One region of the Pseudomonas sp. S2_F03 genome, then DNA from elsewhere that is predicted to be linked to it. Evidence: predicted binding sites of a transcription regulator. Region 1 holds the regulator's gene; each other region holds the start of a gene.

Region 1 (4,544 bases):
CGGCGCTGTTCGCCGCAGTCGGCTACTGGAACATCAGCCCGGAACGCTTCCTCGACAAACCTGTGGTCAAGGTCGATGAAAGCGCGATCGACTATTACGCGCTCAACGCCCATAGCGTGCAGTTCCTGCCGGACGGCAAATTGCAATACGAAATGACGTCGGACAAGGTCGAACACCTGAAAGCGTCCGAAGTCACGCTACTGACCAATCCCGACCTGAACATGTTCCGCGGCACCCAGTTTCCCTGGCACGTCCAGAGCGATCACGGGGAGGTCAACCCTGACGGCACTCAGGTCGAGCTGATCGATTCGGTACGCATCACCCGTTTCGACGAAAAAAACCGCAGGACCCTGATTACCACCACCCGTATGACTGTGTTCCCGCAGCAACAATATGCGCAGACCGACCAACCCGTTAGAATCGACGGCGCTGGCGGTGTATCGACAGGCAACGGAATGAAAGCGTACTTGAAAGAAAGCAGGATACACCTGCTATCGAACGTAAGAGGACAGTATGAGGCTCGTTAAAACTCTCCCTATTTTGCTCAGTCTGGGCGCAGCACTGGGAAGCGTGAGCGCCTGGGCTCTGCCGACCGACCAATCCCAGCCTATCCGCATACAGGCCGACGACGCCCAACTGGACGACAAGAACGGTATCGCCACCTATACGGGCGACGTAATCATCACCCAGGGCACGATGAAGGTCACCGGCAACAAAGTGACCATGACCCGCACTCCGACTGGCGACATCGACGTGGTGACTTCGGTGGGCAACCTCGCTTACTTCGAACAACTGCAAACCCAGGGCGACACCAAGCCTGTTCAGGGCTGGGGCGTCACCATCCAGTACCACGCCTCGCAAAACCGTGTCGTGCTGATCGACAAGGCAAAAGTTGTCGACAAGGACAACAACGTCACCCAAGGCGAGAAGATCGTCTACGACACGGCCAAAAAGCTTGCGAGCGCTGGTCGCGCCACGGGCAGCAAGGTCACTGAGGCGCGCCCGCGTATCGACATGGTGATCCAGCCGAAGAAGAAAACCGACGAGCAAAAGGCCCAGTAATGGCAACTCTGAAAGCTCAGCATCTGGCCAAGAGCTACAAGAGCCGCCAGGTCGTGCGCGATGTCAGCCTGTCGATCGACAGCGGTCAAATCGTCGGCCTGCTGGGCCCTAACGGCGCCGGCAAGACCACCTGCTTCTACATGATTGTCGGCCTTGTACAGGCCGATCAAGGGCGCGTACTGATCGACGACCTGGACGTCAGCCACCAGCCCATGCACGGTCGTGCGAAAGCCGGTATCGGCTATCTGCCGCAAGAAGCGTCGATCTTCCGCAAACTCTCGGTGGCCGACAACATCATGGCGATCCTCGAGACCCGCAAGGAACTCGACAAGGCCGGACGTCGCAAAGAGCTGGAAAGCCTGCTGCAGGAATTCCATATCAGCCACATCCGCGACAACCTTGGCATGAGCCTGTCGGGTGGCGAACGCCGCCGTGTGGAAATTGCCCGGGCACTGGCGACTAACCCGAAATTCATCCTGCTCGACGAACCCTTCGCCGGCGTGGACCCGATTTCGGTCGGCGACATCAAACAGATTATCTACCACCTCAAGGCCAAGGGCATTGGCGTGCTGATCACGGACCACAACGTCCGTGAAACCCTGGATATCTGCGAAACCGCGTACATCGTCAACGATGGCCAACTGATCGCCGAGGGCGACTCTGCCACTATCCTTGCAAACGACCTGGTGAAAGAAGTCTATCTGGGCCATGAGTTCCGCCTGTAAGCATCGAGGTGTCTGGCTAGTCGACTGAGCTCCTGGCGCAATTAACACAGCAGTGTGTTTTTTATTGTTACGGCGCTCTAGGCAAACACTTCAGTTTCAGGCATATAATTTGCTTATGTTTGGCGCTCCGGCGCCCTGTAGTGGATGGCGCATGTGCGCCGGCGAATAAGGTGTTAAGCCCCTGCCATGAAACCATCGCTAGTCTTGAGAATGGGCCAGCAGCTGACGATGACACCGCAGCTGCAACAGGCCATCCGCCTGCTCCAATTGTCGACCCTGGACCTGCAACAGGAAATCCAGGAGGCTTTGGAGTCCAATCCGATGCTCGAACGCCAGGAAGAAGGCGACGACTTCGACAACGCCGATCCCTTGGCCGACAAAGCCGAGCAGCCACCCAACGCCGACATTCAGGAACCCTCCTATCAGGAAACCGCCCCCACGGTGGACAACCTCGAGGAAGGTGACTGGAACGAACGCATTCCCAATGAACTGCCGGTCGATACCGCATGGGAAGACGTTTACCAGACCAGCGCCAGCAGCTTGCCGAGCAACGATGACGACGAATGGGATTTCACCACTCGCACATCGGCCGGCGAGAGCCTGCAAAGCCACCTGTTGTGGCAACTGAACCTGGCACCGATGTCCGACACCGATCGCCTGATCGCCGTGACCCTGATCGACTGCATCAACAATCAGGGCTATCTGGATGAAACCCTCGAGGAAATCCTCGAAGCCTTCGATCCGGAACTGGACATCGAACTGGACGAAATCGAAGCCGTCCTGCACCGCATCCAGCAATTCGAGCCTGCCGGCATCGGCGCTCGCAACCTGGGCGAATGCCTGCTGCTGCAACTACGCCAGCTACCAGCCAAGACGCCTTGGCTGGCCGAAGCCAAGCGTCTGGTCACTGACTACATCGATCTGCTGGGCAGCCGCGACTACAGCCAGTTGATGCGCCGCATGAAGCTCAAGGAAGACGAACTGCGCCAGATCATCGAACTGGTCCAGAGCCTCAACCCGCGTCCCGGCTCGCAGATCGAATCCAGTGAAGCCGAATACGTCGTGCCTGACGTTATCGTGCGCAAGGATAACGAGCGCTGGCTGGTAGAGCTCAACCAGGAATCGGTGCCAAGGTTGCGGGTCAACGCGCAATACGCCGGGTTTGTCCGCCGTGCCGACACCAGCGCTGACAACACCTTCATGCGCAATCAGCTGCAAGAGGCCCGCTGGTTCATCAAGAGCCTGCAAAGCCGCAATGAAACCCTGATGAAAGTTGCCACCCAGATCGTCGAGCATCAGCGCGGTTTCCTGGAATACGGCGACGAAGCCATGAAGCCTTTGGTCCTGCATGACATTGCCGAAGCGGTGGGCATGCACGAATCGACGATTTCACGGGTGACCACGCAAAAATTCATGCATACCCCTCGGGGCATTTATGAGTTGAAATACTTTTTCTCCAGCCACGTAAGTACCTCCGAAGGCGGTGAATGCTCGTCCACAGCGATCCGCGCGATCATCAAAAAACTGGTTGCCGCGGAAAATCAGAAAAAGCCGTTGAGTGACAGCAAGATCGCTGGTTTACTGGAGGCACAAGGCATTCAGGTGGCTCGCCGCACCGTCGCCAAGTATCGCGAATCCCTGGGGATCGCGCCTTCGAGCGAACGTAAGCGGTTGATGTAGGGCCACGCCACAGCGTTCCAGTGGCAGGCATTTCTGCCTGCCGCTTTATGCACTGGCAACGAAGGAGAAGCTGTATGCAAGTCAACATCAGTGGACACCAACTGGAAGTGACCGAACCCCTGCGCACCTACATCGGCGAAAAACTCGAACGATTAGAGCGGCATTTCGACAAGATCACCAACGTGCAGGTCACGATGACCGTCGAGAAGCTGAAGCAGAAAATCGAAGCCACCCTGCATATTCCCGGCAATGAAGTGGTCGCCAACGCGGAACATACCGACATGTACGCAGCGATCGATTCACTGACCGACAAGCTGGATAAACAACTCAAAAAGCATAAGGAAAAGACCCAGAGCCTCCTCCAGGGTGCAACCGGTCGTTAACACTCCCAACCCATGATCCGACTTGAAAACATCCTGACCCCCGGCCGTTCCCTCGTGAACGTGCCGGGCGGCAGTAAAAAGAAAGCCCTCGAGCAAATTGCCAACCTGATCGCCCGGGAAGTGCCGGATCTGGAGATGCAAGATGTCTTCGAAGCATTGATCGCCCGTGAAAAACTCGGCTCGACCGGTTTTGGTAACGGCATCGCCATCCCCCATTGCCGTCTGAAGGGCTGCATCTCGCCCATCAGCGCCTTGATGCACCTTGACGCGCCCATCGACTTCGATGCCATCGACGGGGCCCCGGTTGACCTGCTGTTCGTACTGCTGGTCCCGGAAGCCGCCACCGATGCGCACCTTGAATTGCTTCGTCAAATAGCCAGCATGCTTGATCGCAAGGAAGTGCGGGAAAAACTGCGTAGTGCTCCGAGTAACGAAGCCTTGTATAAGGTTGTTCTGGAAGAGCAAAACGGTCAGTAATCATGCGCTTGATCATCGTCAGCGGCCGCTCCGGCTCGGGTAAAAGCACCGTACTCGATGTTCTCGAGGATAACGGCTACTACTGCATCGACAACCTGCCCGCCGGACTGTTGCCGGAACTGGCCGAGCGTGCGTTGATTCATACCGAATTGTCGCAACCACTGGTCGCCGTATCTATCGATGCGCGCAATCTGCCGAGCCATCTTTCGCGGTTTCC
Region 2 (4,544 bases), 2.0 Mb from region 1:
GAGAAAGGCCCGCTGCTGGAAGGCATCTACCGCACCCGCCTGAAGACCCAGCCACCCGCCGAATGGAAGGACCTGGGCAAGGAAGATCGCACCGCAAAAATGCGTGCGGACGTGATCAAGTTCTGGAGTACCAGCGATGTGCTGTTGCGTCAGTTGGGTCAGGACCGCGCCAGCAGCATCAAGGATTATCTGGTCGACAAGGGCCAGTTGGCCGATGACCGCGTGTACTTCATCGACGCCAGCCTTGGCGAAGCAGAAAGTGATGGCCGGGTGGTGACGCCGATGCATCTGGACGCCGAGTGAAGGTCAGGCGATTGCTCTCAGGCCTGGTGCTGGTGATGGGCGCCAGCCAAGCCTCCGCGGCCGACACCTTGCGCTGTGGCAGTCAATTGATCAGCGTCGGCGACAGGCCCAGCGAAGTGCTGCAGAAATGCGGAGAACCGGTCAGCCGCGATGTGCTGGGCTACAAACGTAGCGCCAACCGACGCGAAGAGTTTCAGGTGGAGGAATGGACCTATGGACCCAACGGCGGCATGTACCAGTTCCTGCGATTTGAAGGGAATCGCCTGACGCAGATCACCAGCAAACGCGGCAATTAAATCCCCACCCCTTCAAGTCTAAATATACAAGCGAGCTTGCTCTCGCGATGGCGGTCTAACAGTCAACCTGGATGTTGAATGTTATGCCCTCATCGCGAGCAAGCTCGCTCCCACAGTTGTTTTGTGTTGCCCATATAGAACAGGCCCCCGACACGAATGTCGGAGGCCTGTAATGGCCACATCCTTATGGCCGTTCGCATGAACTCCCAAGAAGCGGCAGGCGTATTGCTCAGCCCGTCTGCCACACCTTCTCCCGGTCCAGGCGAGAAGTCTTGCCTTACTCGGCTTTCAGGCCGTCAGCGGAGACCGCTTTGACGCCTTTGATTTTCTTGGTGATCGCCACAGCGGTGGCTTTCTGAGAATCAGTCACGGCAACCGTGGACGACAGGGACACAACACCTTTGTTGGTTTCGACTTTGATGTCGGTGCCAGGAATACCTTTTTCAGTCAGCAGGTCGCTTTTAACTTTGGTGGTGATCCAGGTATCGGAAGTAGCTTCCTCGACCTTGGCAGCCTCACCAGAAGCCAATGTCAAAGGGGCTTGAGTGGTGGTGGTCTGCGCGAATGCTGCGTTGGCCAGGGTCAGGGTCAGCGCGGTAGCAGTAGCGGCAGCGATAGCGAACTTCTTCATATGAGTAACTCCTGTTTTTCTAGAAAGTCTGCTGGTTGTCTTCTCAGCAGGGTTACTGGGGATATTGCGAACGCTGTGCCAACTTTGAAACAACTAACAAATTCTTATAAATCAATAATTTACAAATTCTATCCATTTTCGAAATCATGCAAAATGCATGACCTGGTAAATCTCTGCATGCAACATGCGGGTTTTCACAAAGTTCCTAACACGCTGAATTTTTTGGCTTTTTTTCTGTGTCTGCGAGACATTCGCAAGCAAAAAAAAGCCCCGTATCCTTAGAAGCGGGGCTGTGCCGGATCTCAGCGTTTACGTAGCGGAACCCGTGCAGCCTTTAGGCACGTAGTCTTGTTGAGCAGTGCTGGTACACGACCAGCCATTGGCGGCATCACGGGTCAATGTGATGGTCTTGCTCAACACAGGCCCCGGTGCATTCAAGATCGTGCACGTGATGGTGCCGGCGCCCGTGGCAACCGTACCTGTCACTGCGACCGTGCAATTGCTGGTGGTGGCATTGCCCGCCGGCGCCACGTTGGCCACCGTTGGCGCAGTCCCCTGGTTGATCACATCTTCATACGGCACCTTCATGGCGGAAATCTCGGCCAAGCCTGCCGTCACTTTCGCCCGAGCTTGATATTTGGAATACATCGGCAACGCAAACGTCGCCAGAATCCCGATGATCGCCACCACGATCAGCAGTTCGATCAGGGTAAAACCTTTCTGAGTCTTCATAGACACGCTCCATGCATGAGTTGAAATCTCATGATCTGCAAGAGCATCAGCACAGCCCATGCCAAGCGCCAGAGCCCCTGCTGGCGGGGCACGAAGTCGAGCCGAAGGGCTTTCGAGCCCCCTGCAACCGCACTATCTGACACTTTTTGTCACCTCAACGCCGCTGGTTTGGTTCAGCGCCTTGACTAGGCTATAAGTCTTGAACTGTCTGTGTCCGGTATCCCCATGAACGACATCGCCCTAAGCGGTCTGGCCAAGCAATTGGTCCTGGCCAAGCTGCTCACTGACAAAAGCGCGCAACAGGCGTATCAGCAAGCCCAACGCAACAAGATTTCCCTGGTCAGTTACCTGGTACAGAACAATCTGGTGAAGAGTCGACAGATCGCCGAGATCGCCTCGGAACATTTCGGCATGGCGCTGCTGGACCTCAATTGCCTGGACAAGGAAACCCAGCCCAAAGGACTGGTCAGCGAAAAGCTGATCCGCCAGCACCATGCGCTGCCTCTCTGGCGACGCGGCAACAAGTTGTTCGTGGGGGTTTCCGACCCGACCAATCATCAGGCGATCAATGACATCCAGTTCAGCACTGGGCTGAACACCGAAGCCATCCTGGTGGAGGACGACAAGCTCAGCGATGCCATCGAGAAATTCTTCGACAGCCATGCCAGTGGCCTGGAAGACATGGCAGATGTCGATCTCGACGGGCTGGACATCGAGTCGGTCGATGACAACAAAAAGGACGCTATTGCCGGACAGGATGCCGACGATGCGCCCGTCGTGCGTTTCGTCCACAAAATGCTGCTCGACGCGATCAAGAGCGGCTCGTCCGACCTGCACTTCGAGCCCTATGAAAAAACATACCGGGTGCGGATGCGCACCGACGGCATGTTGCGCGAAGTGGCCAAGCCGCCCACTCAATTGGCCAACCGCATTGCGGCGCGGCTCAAAGTCATGGCCAGCCTCGACATTTCCGAGCGCCGCAAACCTCAGGACGGGCGGATAAAAATGCGCCTGTCCAAGAGCAAGTCGATTGATTTCCGGGTCAATACCCTGCCGACGCTATGGGGCGAGAAAGTGGTGATCCGGATCCTCGACCCGTCCAGCGCGCAAATGGGCATTGATGCCCTCGGCTACGAGTCCGACCAGAAAGACTTGTACATGGCCGCCCTGAAGCAGCCACAGGGCATGATTCTGGTCACCGGGCCCACCGGCTCGGGCAAGACCGTGTCGCTCTACACCGGCTTGAATATCCTCAACACCGTGGACATCAATATTTCCACCGCCGAAGACCCGGTGGAGATCAACATGGAAGGCATCAACCAGGTCAATGTCAATCCCAAGCAGGGGCTGGATTTCGCCCAGGCGCTGCGTTCGTTCCTGCGCCAGGACCCGGACGTGATCATGGTGGGCGAAATCCGCGATCTGGAAACCGCCGAAATCGCCATCAAAGCCGCGCAGACCGGGCATCTGGTGCTGTCCACCCTGCACACCAACAGCGCCGCCGAAACCTTGACCCGTCTGCATAACATGGGCATTCAGGGCTTCAACATCGCCACCTCGGTCACCCTGATCATCGCCCAGCGTCTGGCGCGCAAATTGTGCAACCACTGCAAGCAATCCATCGACGTCCCTCGTGAAACGCTGCTCAAGGAAGGTTTCCCCGAGGAACGCATCGGCTCATTCGCGATCTATGAGCCGGTCGGTTGCGATCAGTGCAACAACGGCTACAAGGGCGCGTCGGGATTTATGAAGTGGTGAAGAACACCAAGGACCTGCAACGGCTGATCATGGCCGAGGGCAACTCACTACAAATCGACAGCCAGATGCGCAAGGACGGTTTCAACGACTTGCGCACCTCGGGCCTGCTCAAGGCCATGCAAGGCGTCACCAGCCTTGAAGAAATCAACCGGGTCACCAAGGACTGAACATGGCGGTCAAAGCAGCAAAAATCAGCGTCTATGCCTGGGAAGGCACAGACCGCAAAGGCACCCGAATGACAGGCGAGTTGAGCGGCCAGAACCCGGCGTTGATCAAGGCCCAACTGCGCAAGCAAGGCATCAATCCCGGCAAGGTACGCAAGAAATCCGCCTCGATTTTCAGCGTCGGCAAACGCATCAAGCCCCAGGACATTGCCCTGTTCACCCGGCAGATGGCGACCATGATGAAAGCGGGCGTGCCGCTGCTGCAGTCGTTCGACATCATCGGCGAAGGCTTCGATAACCCGGCCATGCGCAAACTGGTGGACGAGGTGAAACAGGAAGTCGCGGCCGGTAACAGCTTCGCCGCGTCCCTGCGCAAGAAGCCGCAGTATTTCGATGAGCTCTACTGCAACCTGGTGGACGCCGGCGAGCAGGCTGGCGCTCTCGATACCCTGTTGGAACGGGTGGCCACCTACAAGGAAAAGAGCGAAAGCCTCAAGGCCAAGATCAAGAAAGCCATGACCTACCCGCTCGCGGTGGTGTTTGTCGCGATCATTGTCACGGGGATTCTGCTGGTCAAGGTGGTGCCCCAGTTCGAGTCGGTGTTCAAAGGGTTTGGCGCTGAACTGCCGGCGTTCACCGTGATGGTCATCGGCCTTTCGG
Region 3 (4,544 bases), 1.3 Mb from region 1:
GATTCAACGTGATGCGCCGCGCCGGGAATTGCAGCCCGGAATTGATGATCGCGCTGCGTACGCGGTCCTTGCTTTCCTTCACCGCCGCCTCCGGCAAACCGACCATGGTCAGGGATGGCAAACCGTTGGCCAGGTGGACTTCAACGGTAACGGCAGGCGCATCCACGCCGATTTGGGCGCGGCTGTGGACGATGGAGAGGGACATGGTCGTTCCTTGAGTGGTACGGGGGCCGCTTCCTGCGGGTTTTAGAAGGGTAGTCGTGGAGTCTGGCTGGAGAGGTGGGAAATCTTCGCAAGATATTGCAGGTTCGCATGATCTGTAGCAGCTGGCGCAGCCTGCGTTCGGCTGCGCAGCAGTCGTAAATTCGACAGGCAAAGTTTACCTGACACACCGTGTACTTTGATTACGACTGCTGCGCAGCCGAACGCAGGCTGCGCCAGCTGCTACAAAGGTTGCGTCGGGGCTGGTACTGGGTGCAATCCGCTGCATGGACGTTGGTTTTGTAGGACTGTGCCGAGATACATGAGGGACGTCGGCCAAAGCGCACGGGCGCTCTTGTGCGCTCGAGGGAGCTGCTTATGATCACAGCAGATCAAACCCTCAGGAGGGAAATGAACACAAATGGAATGCGGCCGATTCATCCCGGCGAAATCCTTGAGAAGGAGTTTCTTGAGCCGTGGGGTATTTCGGTGGCTGATCTTCAGGGCCGGGTGCGGATGTCCCCGTTTGAATTGCGTGAGTTGATGGCGCAGAACATCCGTGTCGGCCCTGAACTAGCCAAGAAGCTTTCCATTCACCTGAACACCACAATCGAATTCTGGCTGAATCTGCAATCGACCCACGATGTGCGGATCGCCGAAATTGGCCGTGGTTGAGCTTCGGAAGCTCAAAACGATTGGAGTACTCGCGAAGCACGCTTCCACCATGGTTCGTTCACCGCACAGTGTGATCGTTCTTGGTCCGGTAGTACGTGTGGCACATCCTGCAGCCGAATCCACGGCTGGTTATTCCAGTGCAGCAAACTCAACGACATCTGCGGCCAGTTCAGCAGGCTCAGGATCGGGCGTTCGGTTGAGGTGGGTTGTTGGGCGTCTCTTAGGGTTGGAACTACTTCGTGAGTCAGCCATTCGCGCAGACCGCGGTATTCGGGGCAGTAGTGGTAGATCAGTAATGCGTAGACGCCGGATTCGCTGATCAGCAGGGTGTTTTCGATGACGCCGTGGATGAGCATTCGTGCGGTTTGACGCTGGTCGGGGGGCGAGCTTTCGGACGGTGCGTTCGTCGAGGAAGAGTCGGAGCAGTCGGCCAAGATCACGGGCACTGAACCAGGCCTGGTTTTCGAGGAGGAGGGCGTGGAGGCTGAGTTTGTGGCGGGTGAAGACGTGGGGGATTAGATAGTTTTCATTCATGGTGCAATTCTCGGGGTCGAGTGAAGAAAACTGCTTCTGATCGTCGCCAAACGAAAAGGGTGGCAGCTGTGCGCGGGTTGGCGAACCGGTGACGCCCGAGAACCGGCAGACCCGAAGGTCTCCCACGCATAGCCGCCATAATTCGAGATGGAATGAATTCCTCGGTCGAATGTGGTCGTAGTGCGTCGGGGTCTTCCGGGTCGCCAAACCCAGAGCTGAATATTCAGCAGAAGGTGAGCTTAGGAACCGGAGATTTGCGGCGCAATCGGACAGCGGTGTGATCTTTGTAGGACGTTGCCGAGATGGTGGCGTGGCGCAAGATCAGAAGATCACAGCCTTCGGCAGCTCCTACAGGAATGGTCTGTCTAGCGTGGGATGCCAGGTAGACGGAGGCGACCCCATTCGCGGGCAAGCCCGCTCCCACAGGGGATCGCATTGCACAGGGGGGCTTGGGGCGTTACTCAGCCGGCGGATTGAGCTTCGCTTCCAGCTCCGCCACTTTCGCCTCAAGACTTTCCAGCCGTGCACGGGTGCGAGCCAGCACAACCATCTGACTATCAAATTCTTCCCGGCTGACCAGGTCGAGCTTGCTGAAGCCGCTCTGCAACAACGTCTTGAACTGGCTTTCGATTTCGCTTTTCGGCAGCGGGGTTTCGCCGCTGAAGAGGCGGGAGGCGGTGCCCGTCAGGGCGTCGAGGAAGTCTTTGGGCGCGAGCATGATGAGTGTCCTGGAAACAATGGCGGGCAGTGTATCACGCAGTGTCTATAGTCAATTTCGGCTGGCAACCAGCGCACGCTTTTCGCGCATGCGGACGGACGGTGACGCACTGTTGTTGTGCGTTAATTCCGGAGTAATTAAGGGCGGTGGCTTGCAGTATTGGCCAAGGGATTGAATTCAGTAGGTTTTGGCGAGATGGCAAGGTTTCTGCTTAGTGACTGTTAACCCATGCACTGATGCAGTCGCTGTGACGAATGCAGTGCGCCAGGCGAAACGGGGGAAGTGTTTCGTACGGGGTGGTTAGCTGGGGTCGGACGGGCATTCAAGGCCGACGATGCGTTACAAAGCCAGGCACTGCGCTTAGACTTGAGTCGGGTTTGTTTTCCTGGGGCAAGTCCACCAATTCGGGAGAGAGTTTTCATGAAGCTAGTCACTGCCATCATCAAGCCGTTCAAACTGGACGACGTACGCGAGTCGCTGTCCGAGATCGGCGTGCAGGGCATTACCGTTACTGAAGTCAAAGGCTTCGGTCGGCAGAAGGGTCACACCGAGCTGTATCGCGGCGCGGAGTACGTGGTCGATTTTCTGCCCAAGGTGAAGATCGATGTCGCCATTGATGACAAGGATCTGGACCGGGTTATCGAGGCGATAACCAAGGCCGCCAACACCGGCAAGATCGGTGACGGCAAGATCTTTGTGGTGAATCTGGAACAGGCGATTCGCATCCGTACCGGCGAAACCGATACCGACGCGATTTAAGCCGCCACAAACCCAACGCCCCAGGAGAAAACAATATGACTCTGCGTAAATTCGCAGGGCTAGGAGCCCTGTTGTCCCTCGTAATGCCCGGCCTGGCCATGGCGGCAGACGAAGTGGCTGCCCCAGTCCTCAATTCCGGCGACACCGCCTGGATGATGACCTCTACAGCCCTCGTGCTGTTCATGACCATTCCCGGCCTCGCGCTGTTCTACGGCGGCATGGTTCGGTCCAAAAACATTCTTTCCGTGATGATGCAGTGCTTTGCCATTACCGGTCTGATCAGCGTCCTGTGGGTCATTTATGGCTACAGCGTCGCGTTCGACACCACCGGTATGGAACAGGGCGTCGTCAACTTCAACTCCTTCTTCGGCGGCATGGGTAAGGCGTTCCTCGCCGGTATTACCCCGGCCAGCCTGACCGGGCCTGCGGCATTGTTCCCTGAGGCGGTGTTCGTCACCTTCCAGATGACCTTCGCCATCATTACCCCTGCGCTGATCGTCGGTGCCTTCGCCGAGCGGATGAAGTTCTCCGCCATGCTGATCTTCATGGGCGTGTGGTTCACCCTGGTTTACGCACCGATTGCGCACATGGTCTGGTCCGGTAACGGCGGCCTGCTGTGGGACTGGGGCGTGCTCGACTTCGCTGGTGGCACCGTGGTGCACATCAACGCCGGTGTGGCCGGTCTGATTGCCTGCCTGGTACTGGGCAAGCGCAAAGGCTTCCCGACCACCCCGATGGCACCGCACAACCTCGGTTACACCCTGATGGGCGCCGCCATGTTGTGGGTTGGCTGGTTCGGCTTCAACGCCGGTTCTGCCGCCGCGGCCAACGGTACTGCCGGTATGGCGATGCTGGTGACCCAAATCGCAACCGCCGCCGCTGCGATGGGCTGGATGTTCGCCGAGTGGATCACCCACGGCAAACCAAGTGCACTGGGTATCGCATCTGGTGTGGTCGCCGGTCTGGTCGCTATTACGCCGGCCGCCGGCACCGTGGGCCCGATGGGCGCTCTGGTGATCGGCCTGGCAGCGGGCGTGGTGTGCTTCTTCTGCGCCACCACCCTGAAGCGCAAACTCGGCTATGACGATTCCCTGGACGCGTTCGGCGTACACGGTATCGGCGGTATCCTCGGCGCGATCCTGACCGGTGTCTTCGCTGCTCCATCCCTGGGTGGCTTCGGTACGGTCACTGACATCGCCGCACAAGTCTGGATTCAGTGCAAAGGCGTGGGCTTCACGGTGATCTACACCGCGGTCGTCACCTTCATCATTCTCAAGGTCCTGGACGCTGTCATGGGCCTGCGGATCACGGAAGAAGAAGAAGCTGTCGGCATCGATCTGGCACTCCATAACGAACGCGGCTACAACTTGTAAGACGCGCGTAAAAAATTTGCCCGGCTTGCCGGGCATTTTTTTGTCCGGAATTTGTCAGTGAAGGAGCTGCTGAAAGGTTTTTTCGTACACGTTCAGGTTTGTTTACGACGGGCGTTTTTCTGCGGCCAATGGCTTACATGATTGAAGGAATATTAGGGCCTTTGTTTTTTCCCAGAGCGCGCTAGAATGCGCCCCGAACGTGCGGAGAACTGTATGTGGCAACAGACTCTGATTACTCTGCGGGCAAGGCCCCGGGGCTTTCATCTGGTAACGGACGAGTTACT
Region 4 (4,544 bases), 670 kb from region 1:
AACGTAGCCACCTAGAAAGGGAACAGCGGGCTGAGGAAGAAACGGTCGAACCAGCCTGGCTGACTCGCATCGGCAAACGAACCGGTGCCCGAGTAGGTGATGCGTGCATCGGCGACACGAGTCGACGACACAGTGTTATCGGTCGAGATGTCATCGGCGCGCACCAGTCCGGCAATCCGCACCAGTTCATCGCCCGTGTTAAGGGTCATCCACTTCTCGCCACGTACGGCGATGATGCCGTTAGGCAACACGTCGGCAACGGTCACGGTGATCGAGCCGGTCAGGGTGTTGCCCTGCGCCGCCTTGCTGTCACCCTTGGTCGCGCGGTCGCCTTCATAGCTGGCGTCCAGGCTCAAGTCACCACTGCCAAACGGGTTGTTGGTATTGGGGGTGGAACCGAACAGCGAACTCAGGCCGATGCTGGCCTTGCTGTTCTTGCCAATCTGCGAGTTGGCGTTTTTGCTGGCCTGGGTCTTCTCGTTCAGCGTGATGGTGATGATGTCACCCACCCGGAACGCCTTGCGGTCGCTGTACAGGTTCTGTTCGAAACCGGCCTGATAGATCGAGCCATTGTTCGCGGCCGCCGGCAACGGCGTGCGCGGCAACACCGGGGCGTAATAAGGGTCATTGGGCTTGGGCGTCGTTGGGACGCAGCCCGCGAGCACAACAGCCCCACTCAGTGCCAGAACAGATACAAAGCGATTCATGACCCTACCTCACGGTGTTGCAGGCGACCTCATGGCCGCCTCATAGACTTGATTACAGATTCTGCGTTACGAACGAGAGCATCTGGTCGGCGGTGGAGATCACCTTGGAGTTCATCTCGTAGGCACGCTGAGTGGTGATCATGTTGACCATCTCTTCAACGGTGCTGACGTTGGACGTTTCCAGGGTGTTCTGCAGCGTGGTACCGAAACCGTTCAAGCCCGGGGTACCGACTTGCGGTGCGCCGCTGGCCGCAGTTTCCAGGAACAGGTTGTTGCCCACTGCTTGCAGACCGGCCGGGTTGATGAAGTCGGCGGTTTGCAGGTTGCCGATCACCTGGTTGGCCGGGTTACCCGGAACGGTGATGGACACGGTGCCGTCGCGACCGACCGTGAAGGTCTGCGCGTCGTTGGGAATGACAATGGCCGGCTCAAGGGCGAAGCCGCTGGCGTTCACGACCTGACCGTTGGAGTCGAGGTGGAACGTACCGTCGCGGGTGTAAGACGTGGTGCCGTCCGGCTGCAGGATCTGGAAGAAACCGCGACCGTCGACCGCCAGGTCAAGTGGCTGCTCGGTGGTTTGCAGGCTGCCGGCGGTGAAGTTTTTCTGGGTGCCGACGATGCGCACACCGGTACCCACTTGCAGACCCGACGGCAGTTCGCTGTCCTGGGTCGACTGGGCGCCTGGCTGGCGCTTGATCTGATAGAGCAAGTCCTGGAACTCGGCACGATCACGTTTGAAACCCGTGGTCGACACGTTGGCCAGGTTGTTGGAAATGGTGGTCAGGTTGGTGTCCTGGGCGGACAGACCTGTTTTGGCAACCCATAGAGCCGGAAGCATTCGATTCTCCTCGTGCGCCTGTTTTACGGCGCGACGTTCTGATAATTAGCTGATCTGCAAGACCCGAGCCATGGCCTGGTCATCGTCTTTGGCGGTGTTCATCATCTTGATGTGCAGCTCGAACTGCTTGGACAAAGCCAACACCGAGGTCATTTCTTCCACGGCGTTGACGTTGCTCGACTCCAGGAACCCGGACACCAGTTTGACGCCGGAATCGGCTTGCGCCGGCTTGCCGTCCTTGGTGTGGATCGAACCATCCAGGCCTTTGGTCATGTTCTTCAGGTCAGGGTTGACCAGCTTGATGCGGTCGACTTCAGCCATCACGCGCGGGCCTTCGCCCATCGCACGGATGCTGATGGTGCCGTCCTCGCCCACTTCGATTTGCTGCTCGGGCGGCACGGCGATCGGTCCGCCATTGCCCATCACCGGCATACCGTTGCCGGCCCGCAGTACGCCTAGGGCGTCCACGTTCAGGCTGCCGGTGCGCACGTAAGTTTCTTGACCTGCAGGGTTCTGCACGGCGATCCAGCCATTGCCTTGCACGGCGACGTCGAGGTCGCGGCCGGTCTCGACCAGCGAGCCAGGGGAGAAGTCGGTGGCCGGGCGCTCGGTCATGGCAAACGCACGCGCCGGAAAGCTGTCACCAAACACCGGCATCGAACGGGCCTGTTCCAGGTCCTTCTGAAAACCGTTGGTGGAGATGTTTGCCAGGTTGTTGGCATGAGCCTTCTGCGCCAGTGCATTCTGGCTGGCGCCGGTCATTGCCACATAAAGGTACTTGTCCACACTCTTTCCTCTGCATGCCGGACGTTTGCCGCCCACCGCTGTACTTCGCAGGCTGTAGCAATTTGCAGACCAACTTGCACGCAGAGGCTCAAAGCCCTTTAAAACACTGGGCTTGAGGGTTATCAGGGGAGGATGACGGATTGTGTCAAAGTCGAAAAACCGGCGCGGATATGCCGCTTCGCGGCAATACGGTGAAAGCCCTCGGCCGGATTTGCTACCAGCCTTTGACTCCGCTCATGTCGGGCAACTGGTGGGCAATGCCCTTGTGGCAGTCGATACAGGTCGCCTGGCCGCTGGCCAGTGACGTGGAGTGCATATTGGCGGCGCGTTTGCCCTGACGGGTGAAATCCATGAATTCGAAGTTATGGCAATTGCGGCACTCCCGGGAGTCGTTGGCCTTGAGCCGCCCCCACTCGTGTTCGGCCAACTCACGCCGCATATCGAGAAACTTTTCACGGGTATCGATCGTGCCGAACACCTTGCCCCACACTTCCTTGGAGGCCTGCATCTTGCGGGCAATCTTGTGCGTCCATTCATGGGGAACATGGCAGTCCGGGCACGTGGCTCGAACGCCGGAGCGATTGGTGTAGTGAATGGTTTCCTGCAACTCGACAAAAACGTTGTCGCGCATTTCATGGCAGGAAATACAGAACTTCTCGGTATTGGTCGCTTCCAGTGCAGTGTTGAAACCGCCCCAGAAAATCACCCCGGCAATAAACCCGCCAAGCGTCAGGAAGCCCAGGCTGTAATGCACGCTGGGCCGACGCAGAACACCCCAATAATCCTTGAGCAGGGCAAGCAACGATTTCATGTCCTCTCCTCAGGGTTTCGACTGGCCGTTGATTTCGTCTTGCAGCACCTGGTCAATGTTCTTGAAGCTGTTGTTCACCAGAGGTTTCACGTCTTTTTGCGGCACATGGCACTGATTGCAGAAATACCGGCGTGGCGATACCGCGGCCAGCGCCTGACCATCACGGTCCATGTAGTGGGTGATGCTGATCATCGGCGCCTGAGTGCGAGCGCTATTGGCGCGGCTATGACAAGACAGGCACTTGTTGCTGTTCTTGTCGATGCGGTATCCCCGAGTGCTGTGCGGGATGGTGGGCGGTTGCTCGGGATAATTGCGCTCGCGCTTGAGGTCCTTGTTCTCGTCTTCAGCTATCGGCGGGGCCGGGAACTCCTGCGTCAAGGTCCCTCCGGGTCGCCGACCATCCGGCGCCGGGGCGTCCAGCGGGTAACCCGGCTGCGCCGCGAATGCCGCTGGCAACCCAACCAGCAGAGCAGCAAGCAAGGACAGCGAACGACAATTCATCAGAACTCTCCTTATGCCGTCTTGATCACTTCAATCCTGATCGCGCATTTTTTGTAATCAGTTTGTTTGGAGATAGGGTCCGTCGCATCGAGCGTGACTTTGTTGATCAGCCTGTTGGCATCGAAGAACGGTACAAACACCAGGCCTTCGGGTGGCTTGTTACGCCCTCGGGTTTCGATGCGCGCACGCATCTCACCGCGCCGACTGATCAGTTTCACTTCGCTGCCACGGCGGGCATTCAAGGCTTTCGCATCCGCCGGATGCATGTAGACCAAGGCGTCGGGGACCGCTTTATAGAGTTCCTCAACGCGCTGCGTCATGGTCCCGGTGTGCCAGTGCTCAAGGACCCGGCCGGTGCTGAGCCAGAACGGGAAGTCCGCGTCCGGGGACTCTGCTGGCGGCTCGTAAGGGAGCGCGAAGATGATCGCTTTCTTGTCGGGATAGCCATAGAACTGCACACCGCTGCCCTTCTCCACGTAAGGGTCATACCCCTCTCGGAAACGCCAGAGTGTTTCCTTGCCCTCGACGACGGGCCAGCGCAATCCACGTTCGGTGTGATAGCGATCAAACGGAGCAAGGTCATGACCGTGGCCACGGCCGAACTGGGCATATTCTTCGAACAGCCCTTTTTGCAAGTAAAAACCAAAATCCCGGGCCTCGTCGTTTTGATAACCCGCCGCCATCTGATCCAGTGGGAACTGATCGACCTGACCGTTCTTGAACAGCACCTCATACAGGGTCTTGCCCTTGTACTGCGGTGACGTGGTCAACACCTCTGCCGACCAGACCTCATCGGTTTTAAAGCGCTTGGAAAACTCGACCAGTTGCCACAGATCAGACTTGGCCTCACCCGGTGCCGAGACCAATTGATGCCAGAACTGCGTACGCCGCTCCGCGTTGC

The links. Region 1 encodes sigma-54, which starts transcription at its own class of promoters, with help from an activator protein. Its sites were predicted from a motif close to ANTGGCATNNANNTTGCTNT; they were not measured.
Positions count from the first base shown of each region.
Region 2: the regulator sigma-54 is predicted to act here: its motif matches at 2,009-2,028, upstream of AB4N76_RS09560 (pilin).
Region 3: the regulator sigma-54 is predicted to act here: its motif matches at 2,323-2,342, upstream of glnK (P-II family nitrogen regulator).
Region 4: the regulator sigma-54 is predicted to act here: its motif matches at 2,386-2,405, upstream of AB4N76_RS21900 (flagellar basal body rod protein FlgF).

Region 1 covers NZ_CP162759.1:4,011,464-4,016,007, reverse strand. Annotated here, with positions in the region: gene lptC (LPS export ABC transporter periplasmic protein LptC) at 1-527, shown strand, start outside; gene lptA (lipopolysaccharide transport periplasmic protein LptA) at 514-1,062, shown strand; gene lptB (LPS export ABC transporter ATP-binding protein) at 1,062-1,787, shown strand; gene AB4N76_RS18705 (RNA polymerase factor sigma-54) at 1,974-3,467, shown strand; gene hpf (ribosome hibernation-promoting factor, HPF/YfiA family) at 3,542-3,850, shown strand; gene ptsN (PTS IIA-like nitrogen regulatory protein PtsN) at 3,863-4,327, shown strand; gene rapZ (RNase adapter RapZ) at 4,330-4,544, shown strand, end outside.
Region 2 covers NZ_CP162759.1:2,020,782-2,025,325, forward strand. Annotated here, with positions in the region: gene AB4N76_RS09545 (DUF748 domain-containing protein) at 1-303, shown strand, start outside; gene AB4N76_RS09550 (DUF2845 domain-containing protein) at 339-599, shown strand; gene AB4N76_RS09555 (BON domain-containing protein) at 877-1,230, opposite strand; gene AB4N76_RS09560 (pilin) at 1,540-1,962, opposite strand; partial or broken gene pilB (type IV-A pilus assembly ATPase PilB) at 2,188-3,887, shown strand; gene AB4N76_RS09570 (type II secretion system F family protein) at 3,890-4,544, shown strand, end outside.
Region 3 covers NZ_CP162759.1:2,749,694-2,754,237, reverse strand. Annotated here, with positions in the region: gene AB4N76_RS13050 (YifB family Mg chelatase-like AAA ATPase) at 1-205, opposite strand, end outside; gene AB4N76_RS13045 (HigA family addiction module antitoxin) at 580-876, shown strand; partial or broken gene AB4N76_RS13040 (BRO-N domain-containing protein) at 888-1,410, opposite strand; gene AB4N76_RS13035 (accessory factor UbiK family protein) at 1,868-2,128, opposite strand; gene glnK (P-II family nitrogen regulator) at 2,549-2,887, shown strand; gene AB4N76_RS13025 (ammonium transporter) at 2,923-4,260, shown strand; gene AB4N76_RS13020 (secondary thiamine-phosphate synthase enzyme YjbQ) at 4,474-4,544, shown strand, end outside.
Region 4 covers NZ_CP162759.1:4,685,068-4,689,611, reverse strand. Annotated here, with positions in the region: gene flgH (flagellar basal body L-ring protein FlgH) at 12-707, opposite strand; gene flgG (flagellar basal-body rod protein FlgG) at 760-1,545, opposite strand; gene AB4N76_RS21900 (flagellar basal body rod protein FlgF) at 1,591-2,331, opposite strand; gene AB4N76_RS21895 (cytochrome c3 family protein) at 2,546-3,142, opposite strand; gene AB4N76_RS21890 (nitrate reductase cytochrome c-type subunit) at 3,152-3,643, opposite strand; gene napA (nitrate reductase catalytic subunit NapA) at 3,655-4,544, opposite strand, start outside.